Rhizobium sp. N324: one gene and its partners. The protein of the gene in region 3 interacts with the protein of the main gene of each other region in a pairwise test. Links are inferred from orthologs where the notes say so. Each region holds a gene or a part of one and is shown on either strand. Other genes may lie near its edges.

The links.
Region 1: the proteins of AMK05_RS02115 (region 3) and AMK05_RS21440 interact in binary tests that used the Escherichia coli proteins (3 or more experiments, as listed by UniProt). The link is inferred for Rhizobium sp. N324 from one-to-one orthologs.
Region 2: the proteins of AMK05_RS02115 (region 3) and AMK05_RS10875 interact in binary tests that used the Escherichia coli proteins (3 or more experiments, as listed by UniProt). The link is inferred for Rhizobium sp. N324 from one-to-one orthologs.

What each region holds. Positions count from the first base shown.
Region 1 is NZ_CP013630.1:4,445,915-4,449,905, reverse strand. Bases 355-3,307 are described here. They hold AMK05_RS21440 (P-II family nitrogen regulator), read left to right. Parts: upstream 355-1,632; coding sequence 1,633-1,983; downstream 1,984-3,307. Other genes in these bases: AMK05_RS21435 (ammonium transporter), read left to right, coding at 2,008-3,307; tesB (acyl-CoA thioesterase II), read left to right, coding at 527-1,411; AMK05_RS21450 (ubiquinone biosynthesis hydroxylase), read right to left, coding at 355-443. Outside these bases: more of AMK05_RS21450, read right to left, coding at 1-354; more of AMK05_RS21435, read left to right, coding at 3,308-3,444; AMK05_RS21430 (FtsK/SpoIIIE family DNA translocase), read left to right, coding at 3,726-3,991. UniProt on the Escherichia coli protein: Involved in the regulation of nitrogen metabolism. Regulates the activity of its targets by protein-protein interaction in response to the nitrogen status of the cell.
Region 2 is NZ_CP013630.1:2,249,631-2,253,441, forward strand. The notes cover bases 1-2,773. They hold AMK05_RS10875 (P-II family nitrogen regulator), read right to left. Parts: upstream 1,670-2,773; coding sequence 1,331-1,669; downstream 1-1,330. Other genes in these bases: glnA (type I glutamate--ammonia ligase), read right to left, coding at 1-1,251; AMK05_RS10880 (bifunctional ADP-dependent NAD(P)H-hydrate dehydratase/NAD(P)H-hydrate epimerase), read left to right, coding at 2,013-2,773. Outside these bases: more of AMK05_RS10880, read left to right, coding at 2,774-3,485; AMK05_RS10885 (DUF72 domain-containing protein), read right to left, coding at 3,492-3,811. UniProt on the Escherichia coli protein: P-II indirectly controls the transcription of the glutamine synthetase gene (glnA). P-II prevents NR-II-catalyzed conversion of NR-I to NR-I-phosphate, the transcriptional activator of GlnA. When P-II is uridylylated to P-II-UMP, these events are reversed.
Region 3 is NZ_CP013630.1:430,133-434,666, forward strand. The notes cover bases 1,039-4,534. They hold AMK05_RS02115 ([protein-PII] uridylyltransferase), read right to left. Parts: upstream 4,146-4,534; coding sequence 1,239-4,145; downstream 1,039-1,238. Other genes in these bases: murJ (murein biosynthesis integral membrane protein MurJ), read right to left, coding at 1,039-1,213; AMK05_RS02120 (hypothetical protein), read right to left, coding at 4,254-4,529. Also shown: more of murJ, read right to left, coding at 1-1,038.

The DNA of each region.
Region 1 (3,991 bases), 4.0 Mb from region 3 along the record:
AGCGTGACGGTGACGTGGCTGTCGTGCGTCTTCAGCTCCGTGGCGCCGAGGCCATGGCGGATGTCGATGCCGAGGCGCTCGCAGACGCCGCGCAGCGCTGCGACCATCGCCACATTCGGGATCATATGGGCGAAAGGCCGGCCTTCGGCCACTTCGCCGTCGAAGGTGAGAAACACCGGTCGCACCGGATCGGCGGTTTTCGAGTCGGTGACGATCATCTTGGTGATCGGCTGAGCCTCCGGCTCGATCTCGTTCCAGACGCCGAAGATTTCGAGCATTTTCGCTGCCGCCGCGATGACGGCCGAAGCGCGCGTATCGTTTTTCCAGACATGTTCCGGGGCCGCCTCGACGACCGCGACATTCAGATGCGGTGCTGCCTGCTTGACCGCGACAGCGGCGGAAAGGCCGACATAACCCCCGCCCACAACCAGCATATCCAGCATCGCGCGCTCCCGTACCTTGTGCCTCAGATGTGACCTATATAGATCATCGCAACTTCACTTCCTACCGCCGGGAGGCATACAAAATGACGCGCGAAATATCAGGGCCTTCGGCGATGGAGACGCTGCTTGCGACGCTCGACCTGGAGCCGATCGAGGTCGATATCTTCCGTGGGCGCAGCCCGCAGGCGGGCTGGCAGCGGGTCTTCGGCGGCCAGGTGATCGGCCAGGCGCTGATGGCGGCGCAGCGCACCATCGAGGGCGCGCGTTTCGTCCATTCGCTGCATGCTTATTTCATGCGCCCCGGCGATCCCTCGGTGCCGATCATCTACCAGGCGGAGCGCATCCGCGACGGATCAAGCTTCAATACGCGGCGCGTCGTCGCCATCCAGCACGGCAAGGCGATCTTCACGCTGTCGGCTTCCTTCCAGGTGGAGGAGCCGGGCTTCGACCACCAGATCGCCATGCCCGAGGTGCAGATGCCCGAAGCGCTGCTCGGCGAACAGCAGATCAAGGATCAGTATCTGACGCATGCGCCGGAGGCGATCCGAAAATACTGGCAGCGCGAGCGACCGATCGAGATCCGTCCCGTCTCGCTGACGCATTATTTTTCCGACAAGAAGCTCGACCCCAAACAGGACGTCTGGGTCCGCGCCACCGGCCCGGTTCCCGACGACCGGCTCTATCAGGCGGCGGTACTTGCCTATCTCTCGGACATGACGCTGCTCGATACGTCGCTCTATGCGCATGGCACCTCCATCTTCGATCAGAGCCTGCAGGTGGCGAGCCTCGATCATTCCATGTGGTTCCACAGACCCTGCAGGCTCGACGACTGGCTGCTCTATACGCAGGACAGCCCTTCGGCTTCGGGCGCCAGAGGGCTGACCCGCGGCAGCCTCTTTACCCGATCAGGCGTGCTGATCGCCTCCGTTGCGCAGGAAGGTCTGATTCGGAAAAAGGCAAATGAATAAATAATATGCATCTTTAAAAATTTGCGCATTATTTGTGCGCTTGTTGGGCGGTTATTTGCCGGTCATTTGCCTCTTTATTGGCGTCCTATATTATAGTCGTTGTTTTTCAATAAGTTATATCCCGCCTCGAATCTGGCACGTCCTTTGAATGTATATCGCCGGTCGCTGTCCAGGAATGTCAGCGGCAAGGAGAGTCGGCTCCGTGCCGAGGATAACGAAGGATGGGAAACCAGATGAAAATTGTGATGGCTATTATCAAGCCGTTCAAGCTCGATGAGGTCCGCGAAGCTCTTACGGCGATCGGTATTCAGGGACTGACCGTAACCGAAGTGAAGGGTTACGGGCGCCAGAAGGGGCATACCGAAATCTATCGCGGCACCGAATATGCGGTCAGCTTCCTGCCGAAGCTCAAGATCGAAATCGCCGTTGCATCGGAACTCGTCGACCGGGCGGTTGAAGCCATCGCGGCGTCGGCCAAAACCGGTCAGATCGGCGACGGCAAGATTTTCGTCTATTCGATCGATCATGCCGTGCGCATCCGTACGGGCGAAACCGATTCAGAAGCGCTGTAAGCGGCAGACAAGGAGCTTTTTTCAATGTCGACTTCGAAGTTTTCTTCCCCCTTTGCGCTGATCTGCGCAACTTCGGCCGCGTTGCTGGCGCCGGTTGTCGCTTTCGCGCAGGAGGCTGCGCCCGCCGCAGCCGCCACTACCGCTGCCGCCGCTCCGGCCTTCACCATGGACAAGGGTGACAATGCCTGGATGCTCATCTCCTCGGCGCTCGTCCTGCTGATGACCATCCCCGGCCTTGCGCTGTTCTACGGCGGCCTCGTCCGCGCCAAGAACATGCTCTCCGTGCTGATGCAGGTGTTCATGATCACCGCCGTCGTGGCGCTGCTCTGGGTGACCTACGGTTATTCGCTCGCCTTCACAGACGGCGGCTCGCTGAACAGCTTCGTCGGCGGCTTCTCGAAGGCGTTCCTGGCCGGCGTCAACACCTCATCGCTCGCCGAAACCTTCTCGAAGGGCGTCGCCATTCCGGAATATACCTTCATCGTCTTCCAGATGACCTTCGCCTGCATCACGCCCGGCCTGATCGTCGGCGCCTTCGCCGAGCGCGTCAAGTTCTCGGCCGTCATGCTCTTCGTCGTGCTCTGGGTCACCTTCATCTACTTCCCGATGGCGCATATGGTCTGGTTCTGGGGCGGTCCTAGCTCCTACACCTCGCCGGCCGGCCTGATCTTCTCCTACGGCGCAATCGACTTCGCCGGCGGCACGGTCGTCCACATCAATGCCGGTATCGCCGGTCTCGTCGGCGCCATCATGCTCGGCAAGCGCACCGGCTATAAGAAGGAAATCATGGCTCCGCATTCGATGACCCTGACCATGGTCGGCGCATCGCTGCTCTGGGTCGGCTGGTTCGGCTTCAATGCCGGCTCCAACCTCGAAGCCAATGGCTACGCCTCGCTTGCCTTTATCAACACCTTCGTCGCGACGGCTGCTGCCGCCGTCTCCTGGTGCGTCGTCGAAAGCCTGACCCGTGGCAAGGCGTCGATGCTCGGCGGCGCTTCGGGTGCGGTTGCCGGTCTCGTCGCCATCACCCCGGCCGCCGGATTTGCCGGCCCGATGGGCTCGATCGTTCTCGGCCTCGTCGTCTCGCCGGTCTGCTACTTCTTCGTCGACGTCGTGAAGAACAAGTTCAACTACGACGACAGCCTTGACGTCTTCGGCGTGCATTGCGTCGGCGGCATCCTCGGCGCTCTCGGCACCGGTATCCTCGTCAACCCGGCGCTCGGCGGTGCAGGCATCGTCGATTATTCGACGGCCGATTTCGCTGCTTCCTATGCCGGCACCGCAACCCAGGTGCTCGCCCAGGCCAAGGGCGTGCTGACGACGCTGCTGTGGTCGGGCATCGGTTCGGCGATCCTCTACAAGATCGTCGACGTCGTCATCGGCCTGCGCGTCAGCGTCGAAGCCGAGCGCGAAGGCCTCGACCTTTCGACCCACGGCGAAGCCGCCTACCACGCTTCCTGATCACAGGGTTTGCGGCGCCCGGCAGACGGGCGCCGCTTCACGGCCCGTCGCGGCCTATCTAGAGCTTTTCCGGGTTAGACCCGGAAAAGCTGTCATAGACCGCATTTGGCCCGAACCCTTTCCAGGTTCGGGCTTTTTTGATTTCCCCGTCCGGAATGCACGTCCCGGCATGCATGGTTAACATCGCTTTAACCCGGCTCTGATTAGGTAGAGCGGACGCATTTTGGCATGGCGAAGCTTCGGTGATTCGCATGCCCTCAGGCATTGGACGGGTTAGACACATGGCAAGAAGCACGTCGCCGGCGATGGATGGCCGTCCGGATCGGTTCTCCTTCTCGGCATTCATGCTGCGGCAGATCCAGGCGCTCATCGGCTTTGCGATCTTTCTGCTGCTGGCACTCTGCGTCGCGGCCCTGGCGACGTGGAACGTCGCCGATCCAAGCTATTCCTATGCCACGGCCAACCTGCCGACCAACATCCTCGGCTACAGCGGTGCTGCCTTTGCCGATCTCGTCATGCAGTTTCTCGGCCTTGCCAGCGTCGTTTC
Region 2 (3,811 bases), 1.8 Mb from region 3 along the record:
TTCGCGCAAGCTACCGCAGACGGTCGGGATCTTCTTCAATTCCTTCGGCGGCAGATCGTAGAGATCCTTGTCCATGGCCTTGCCGGGATGGATCTTGTTCTTGATACCGTCGAGGCCGGCCATCAGCATGGCGGCGAAGGCGAGATAGGGGTTGGCGGTCGGATCCGGGAAACGGACTTCGACGCGCTTGGCCTTCGGATTGGTGCCGAACGGAATGCGGCAGGAGGCCGAGCGGTTGCGGGCCGAATAGGCAAGCAGAACCGGTGCCTCATAACCGGGGACGAGACGCTTGTAGGAGTTCGTCGACGGATTGGTGAAGGCGTTGATCGCCTTGGCATGCTTGATGATGCCGCCGATGTAGTAGAGGCAGCTCTCGGAAAGACCGGCATATTCGTCGCCGGCAAAGGTCGGCTTGCCGCCCTTCCAGATCGACTGGTGCACGTGCATGCCCGAGCCGTTGTCGCCGAAGATCGGCTTCGGCATGAAGGTCGCCGTCTTGCCATAGGCATTGGCCACCTGGTGCACGACATATTTGTAGATCTGCATCTTGTCGGCGTTGCGCACCAGCGTATCGAACTTGATGCCGAGTTCGTGCTGGGCGGCGGCGACTTCATGGTGATGCTTTTCGACGACGACGCCCATCTCGGACAGAACCGTCAGCATTTCCGAACGCATGTCCTGGGCGCTGTCAACCGGCGGAACCGGGAAATAGCCGCCCTTGACGCGCGGACGATGGCCGAGGTTGCCGGTTTCGTAATCGGTGTCGTCGTTCGACGGCAGCTCGGTCGAATCGAGCTTGAAGCCGGTATTATAGGGATCGGCCTTGTACTTGACGTCGTCGAACACGAAGAATTCGGCTTCCGGGCCGACGAAGATCGTGTCGCCGATGCCGGATGCCTTGAGATAGGCTTCAGCCTTCTTGGCGGTGCCGCGCGGATCGCGGTTATAAGCCTCGCCGGAAACCGGATCGAGAATATCGCAGACGATGACCATGGTCGACTGAGCGAAGAACGGGTCCATATGCACCGTCTCGGTATCGGGCATCAGCACCATGTCGGACTCGTTGATGGCCTTCCAGCCACCGATCGAGGAGCCGTCGAACATCACGCCGTCAGCGAACATGTCCTCGTCGACGCAGACAACGTCCATCGTCACATGCTGCAGCTTGCCCTTCGGGTCGGTGAAGCGCAGATCAACGAACTTCACGTCGTTTTCCTTGATCTGCTTCAGAATTTCGCTTGCGGTCGCCATTAAATACCTTCCTCCGATTTACGATGACAATACATAGCTGCGCTGACCGTATCGAACTTTGCGCGCTTGGCAAAGTGGGTCAGATGGCGTCGATGCCGGTCTCGCCGGTGCGGATACGGATAACCTCTTCGACGTTGGAAACGAAGATTTTTCCGTCGCCGATACGGCCGGTCTGCGCCGCCTTGCGGATCGCGTCGATGACGGCCTCCGCGTTCTCGTCGGCCAGTACGACTTCGACCTTCACCTTCGGCAGGAAATCGACGACGTATTCGGCTCCGCGGTAAAGTTCCGTGTGACCCTTTTGACGGCCGAAGCCCTTGGCTTCCGTGACCGTAATGCCTTGCAGGCCGACTTCCTGAAGAGCTTCCTTCACTTCGTCCAGCTTGAAAGGCTTAATGATCGCTTCGATCTTTTTCATGAGAAAATGTCTCTCCGCTTCTCCCGTTATGGCAGGAATTTTCCCGCTCGCCGGATATGATGCAGATATCGTGCCAGTTTGAAATCCATCTTCTTAAAAAAAATCGCGGATTTTGCCGAAACCGCTGCATTTGGGGAGATTCTGATGTCGATTTGGTGACAAATCAGCTGGAAAACTCTGTCCTTCGATCAAAATCCTATCGAAAATCGAAAAAAACCTTAGTTTAAGGAGTCGCGCAACTATGTCTCGACAAGATGAAAATATAGGCAAATGCACAAAATAGGTTCTTTTCTTTGATGTTTCAGGCGGTTGTTTTTTAGGCGTTTTTTGATTGAATAGGCCAATGAGTCACCAGCTGTCCGACCTTCTTTTGACACCTGCCGAGATGGCTGCGGTCGACGCTGCCGCTGCCGCCTCCGGCATCGATTCCTTCGCCTTGATGGAAAGAGCAGGTGCCGCGGCCGCGGCCGTCGCCCTGCGCCTTCATCCCGAAGCGTTGCGCTTCGTCGTGCTCTGCGGGCCTGGCAACAATGGCGGCGACGCCTATGTCGCTGCACGGCATCTGCAGGAGAGTGGGGCTCTGGTGGCGCTCTTCCATCTTGGCGATCCCGCCAGACTGAAGGGCGATGCGGCCCGCGCGAAAGCCGGATGCGCGCTGCTGGGCGAGCCGCTGCACCTCTATAGTCCCGAAAGCGGCGACGTCGTCATTGACGGCCTGTTCGGCGCGGGGCTCGGCCGCGAGGTGCCGGCCGATGTCCGCAGGGTGATCGAGCGGGTCGCCGAGGCCGGTCTTCCCGTGCTTGCCATCGATCTGCCCTCCGGCCTGGATGGCCGCACCGGCCGGGTGCTGGGCGCCGCCTTCCGCGCCTGCAACACCATCACCTTCATGACTCGCAAGCCCGGCCATCTGCTGATGCCGGGCAGGGAGCTGTGCGGAGAGTTGGAGGTCTTCGACATCGGTATTCCCGCCCGCATCATCCGGGCCGAGGCGAACGGCGTCATCGCCGAGAACAGGCCGGACGCCTGGAAAGCCGTGCTGCCAGCCGAACGGTTGGAAACCCACAAATATAAGCGCGGCCATCTGGTCGTCTTCTCCGGCGAGGCCGACAAGACGGGGGCCGCGCGCATGTCGGCGACCTCAGGCCTGAAGGCGGGCGCCGGCCTGGTGACGATCGCAGCGCCGCGCGCGGCGATGGCTGCCAATGCCGCCCATCTCACCGCCGTCATGCTGCATGCAATCGACGACGCGGCCGACTTTGAAGACTGGCTCGCCGACAAGCGGCTGCAGACCTTCGTTCTCGGTCCCGGTTTCGGCATCGGCGTCAAGGCGCGCGCTTTCGTCGCGGCCCTTGCCGAGCGCCATCTCGTGCTCGATGCCGACGGCATCTCCTCGTTCAAGGACGATCCGCAACAGCTTTTCGATCTTTTCCAAGGTAAGCCGCGGCTGGTGCTGACGCCGCACGAGGGCGAATTTTCGCGGCTCTTTCCCGATATTAGCGGCGACGATGCGCTTGGGAAGGTGGACAAGGCCCTGGCCGCAGCCCGCCGCGCCAACGCCGTGATCGTCTATAAAGGCGCCGATACCGTCATCGCCGCGCCGGACGGCCGCGCGTTGATCAACACCAACGCTCCCGCCTGGCTTGCCACTGCCGGTTCCGGCGACGTGCTCGCAGGCATCATCGGCGGATTGCTCGCCCAAGGCCTGCCGGCCTTCGAGGCCGCGGCTGCCGGCGTCTGGCTGCACGGAGAGGCAGGGCAACGCGCCGGCAAGGGCCTGACGGCGGAAGAGCTTGCGCTAGCGGTACTGCCGCTTTAGCTCGACTTATGACTGGAGCAAATTCTGCAGGGCGATCGCCCCATGCGGCGCGTTCACCTTGCCCTCATGGATCATGAAGGCGAAGACGTCGCGCGGCTCGGCCTTGACCTTGCGTTCCCCGTCGATCAACGGCAGATCGTCGGGAACCTTGCCTTCGGCCCAGGTGTCGAGCCGGTCCGCCCAGGCCTTCAAGTCCTTGTCGGGATAGCAGGTCGTTATGTCGTCCGATCCCTTCTGCAGCCTGGCATAGACGAAATCGGCCGTCACGTCGGCGATCATCGGATATTCGAAATGTTCGGCGCAAACAGGCGCCACGCCGTATTTCG
Region 3 (4,534 bases):
AGAGGGTCAGAGCCGTAGCGCAGTTGGTCGCAACCGCGATCGCCGAAAAGCGCATCGGCGTCTTGGTGTCCTCTCGCGCATAGAAGCCCGGCTGCAGCGCCTTGATCAGCACGAAGGCGGGCAGGCCGATGCCGTAGATCGCCAGGATCGAGCCGACGACGGCTGTGTTTTCCTGATGGAAGGCGCCGCGCTCATAGAGCACGCGGATGATCTCGTCGGAGAGGATCCACAACGCGAAGGCGGCGGGGATCGTCAAGAACAGCACGAATTCGATCGAGCGGTTCTGCAGGTTTCCGGCCTCGCGCAGATGGCCGCCCTTCAGCGCCCGGGCGAGTTCCGGCAGCAGCACCACGCCGACGGCGACGCCGACGACGCCGAGCGGCAGCTGGTAGATGCGGTCGGCATATTGCAGCGCAGCGATCGCGCCGTCGCGCGACGAGGCGATCGCCTGGCCGATCAGCTGGTTGATCTGGGTGATGCCGCCGGTCACCGCCGCCGGCACCGCCAGGATCAGCAGCCGCTTGACATTCGGCGTCATCTTCGGGAAGCGGAAGCCGATGCTCATGCCGGCCGCCAGCACGCCGACATAGACGACGGCGAGCTGCAGGACGCCGGCGGCAAGCACGCCCCAGGAGAGATACCAGGCCGTCGTCAGCGGATCGGCGCCGGTATAGAGCGCATAAAACAGCGCCCCGATCATCACCACGTTGAGGAAAACCGGCGCGATGGCCGCCGCGAAGAAATGATGCAGCGAATTCAGCATGCCGCTCATCATCGCCGTCAGCGACATGCACATCAGATAGGGAAACATCACCGCCGCCATGCGGATGGTGATCGAGAATTTTTCTGGATCGTCGGCAAAGCCCGGCGCGATGACGAAGCGCACCAAGAGCGGCATGGCAAGCTCCATCACGATGGTGATGAGCAGCAGCACCGAAAACAGCACGCCGAAGACTTCTTCGGAAAAGCGCTTGGCGCCATCCGTGCCGTTCGCCTCGATCTCCTTGGCAAAAAGCGGCACGAAGGCGGCGTTGAAGGCGCCTTCGGCAAACAGCCGGCGGAACAGGTTCGGAAAACGGAAGGCGGCATAGAAGACGTCGGCCATCGGCCCGGTGCCCAGGGCGGCGGCCATCAGCGTTTCGCGGGCGAAGCCGAACATGCGGCTGCCGAGGGTGGCGCCGCCGACGGTCGCGAATTTCTTGACGAGACTCATGCGTATTGACTCATGCGTGTGGGGCTCATGCGGGCGAATCGGCTTTCTTGTCGGCTGAGGGCGATGTCCGGGCGGTGGCGGCCGGCGCGATGATGCCGGAGGGCATGCGCTCGCGCAGTTCGTCTTCCTCCTCGGCCATGACGGCCTTCATCCGGGCGGTGATGTTGGCGCGCTTGCTGTCGCCGGAGATTTTCTGTCCCACAAGATCGGTGACGTAGAAGGTGTCGATCACCTTCTCGCCGAAGGTGGTGATGCGGGCCGACTGGATGTCGAGCGACAGATCGGAGAGCACGGCGGTGATCTCCGACAGAAGTCCCGGCCGGTCGAGGCATTCGACCTCGATGACCGTGAATTTGTTCGACAGGCTGTTGGTGATGTTGACCGACGGCGGAATGACGAAGGCCTTGTTCTTCTTGCGGTTGCGCGCCCGCGTGGCGATCACCTCCGGCAACCGCTTGCGGCCGGACAGCACGTCCTCGATCATCCGTCCGATCGTGCCGGCACGACGCAGTTCGTCGGCATCGTCGGAAAATTCGCGGCTGACATGGATCGTATCGAGCGCCCGGCCGTCCGACGTCGTGAAAATCTGCGCGTCGACGATGTTGGCGCCGGCGGCGGCACAAGCGCCGGCAATGACGGCGAGCAGGCGCGGGTGGTCGGGCGACAGCACGGTGATTTCGGTGATCGCGTGGAAACTGTCGGTGCGCACCGTCGTGGCGAGCGCCTGGCCTGCCTTGTCGGCCTGGCGGATGAAATGGGCGTGACGGATCTGGTCCTCAAGCGGCACGGAGAGCAGATAGGGCTGGTAATGCAGCTTGGTATAGGTGTTGCGGTCCTTCTGGCTCCAGTCGGAGAGCGCGCCGCGCAACGCCTCGGCGGCGGCGTTCGCCCGCTCCTTACGCGAGACTTCCGAGAAACCGCCGGCCAGCAGCAGCTCGGTTTCATAATAGAGGGTACGCAGAAGCTGGCCCTTCCAGCCGTTCCAGACGCCGGGGCCGACGGCGCGGATATCGCAGATCGTCAGGATCAGCAGCATCTTCAGCCGGTCGAGCGACTGCACCCGGTCGGCGAAATCGGTGATGGTCTTGCGGTCGGTAAGGTCGCGGGTCTGCGCCACCATCGACATGGTCAGATGTTCCTCGATCAGCCAGACGACGATCTCCGTCTGTTTCTGCGACAGGCCGAAGCGGGCGCAGAGCTTGCGGGCGACGCGGGCGCCGGCGACCGAGTGATCCTCCAGCCGGCCCTTGGCGATATCGTGGAGAAGCACGGCGACGTAGAGCGCCTCGCGGTCCTCGATGTTCGCGATCAGCTTGTTCGCCAGCGGATGCAGATCCTCGGACCGCGACTTGTCGATCTCGGAGAGCACGTCGACGGTGCGGATCAGATGTTCGTCAACCGTATAGTGGTGATACATGTTGAACTGCATCATCGCGACGATCTTGCCGAATTCGGGAATGAAGCGGCCAAGCACGCCGGCCTCGTTCATCCGCCGCAGGATCAGCGCCGGATCGCGTTTTGATGTCAGGATCGACATGAACAGGCGGTTCGCCTCGTCGTTTTCCCTGAGCCGGTTATCGATCAGCGCCAGCGAACGGGTGACGCGTTTCAGCGCGTCCGGGTGGAATTCCAGCCCGTTGATGTCGGCGACGTGGAAGAGCCGCAGGATGCTGACCGGATCGCGCTTGAACACCTCGGCGTCGGCGAGCGCGATGCGGCCGCGGTCTTCGACGAATTCGACGCTGCCGGCGATCTTGCGGGTGCGATGGGTGAAACGGCTGATGACGCCGGTGAGGCCGGGGATCGACTTCGCCTGCTGGTCTTCGAGCGCGGCGCAGAGGATGCGGGTCAGATCGCCGACATCCTTGGCGACGAGGAAATAGTGCTTCATGAAGCGCTCGACGGCCGAAAGGCCGGGGCGGGTGTGATAGCCGAAGGCTTCGGCGATCTCGCGCTGGATGTCGAAGGACAGCCGCTCCTCGGCCTTGCCGGTGAGGAAATGCATATGGCAGCGCACCGCCCAGAGGAAATCGTCGGCCTTCTCGAGCAGGCGGTATTCGTGCTTTGACAAGACGCCGAGCTTGACCAGTTCCGCCTGGTCGCGCACGTGATAATAATATTTCGAGATCCAGAACAGCGTGTGCAGGTCGCGAAGCCCGCCCTTGCCTTCCTTGACGTTGGGCTCGACGAGATAACGTGTATCACCAGCCTTGCGGTGGCGCTCGTCGCGCTCGGCAAGCTTGGCGGCGATGAATTCAGGGCCGGTGCCGGTGACGATTTCCTTGTCGAAGCGGGTCTCGAGCTCGGTCCCCAACCGCTGCAGGCCGCAGATGTAGCGCATCTCAAGGATGGCGGTGCGGATCGTCATGTCGGATTTCGAAAGCGCGATGCATTCCTCCACCGTGCGGGTGGCGTGGCCGACCTTGAAGCCCATGTCCCAGAGGACGTAGAGCATGAATTCGACCGCCTTGTGCGTCTCCTCGGTCGGCCGCGGCGGGAAAAGGAAGAGCAGGTCGATATCGGAGCCCGGCGCCAGCGTGTCGCGGCCGTAGCCGCCGACGGCGGTGACCGTGAACTTGTCCTTCTGCTGCGGAAAGATATGGGCGGTGGCGAAATTATAGAGGACGGTGATGATCTGGTCCTGCAGCCAGGAAATCCGGTAGGCGCAATTCAGTCCGCCGCCATCGGCCATCAGCGCGGCCCGTGCCTTCTGCCGGCCTTCCGTGCTTGCCTTTTTCAGGACGGCGAGAAGGTCCGCGCGCAGCACGTCGGGCCGGTTGCGGTTGGCCTCGGCAACGGCGTCGCACTGCTTCTGCAAGAGGTCGACGTCGAGGATATGGGAAAGATCAAGCTCGCGCATCGCTGTCGCCGGGGCAGTTTCCTGTTCATGCCGGGCGGCCGGATCCGGGCTCGCCTCGTGTTTCGTCTGCATGCGCTATAACCCCTTCGTCAGGCGATCGACACGCGCCCTCATACTGCAAGAACCTTTAAATTTGGCGAAATGGTGTTGGTAAGCCGCGCGACAGCTTTCCCGAAAAACTCAGAGGGCGGCCCGCGCATTCAGCAAATGCAGCACCTGCCGTGTCTCTCTCATGATCTCCTCGAGCGACTGCCGGTCGCATTCGCGATAGCCGGCCTTGGCGATCGACGTGCCGAGTTCTGAGATCATAGCGCAACAGCGGGTGATTTTCAGCATCCCGATCGGCGACGTCCAGCCGCGCGCATTGCGGTCGGCGTCGGCGCGCCGCATCGTGTCGAGCATCGAGCATATGAGCGACAGACGCTCCGTTTCGCGAACCAGCTTTTCCATGAACATCGCGT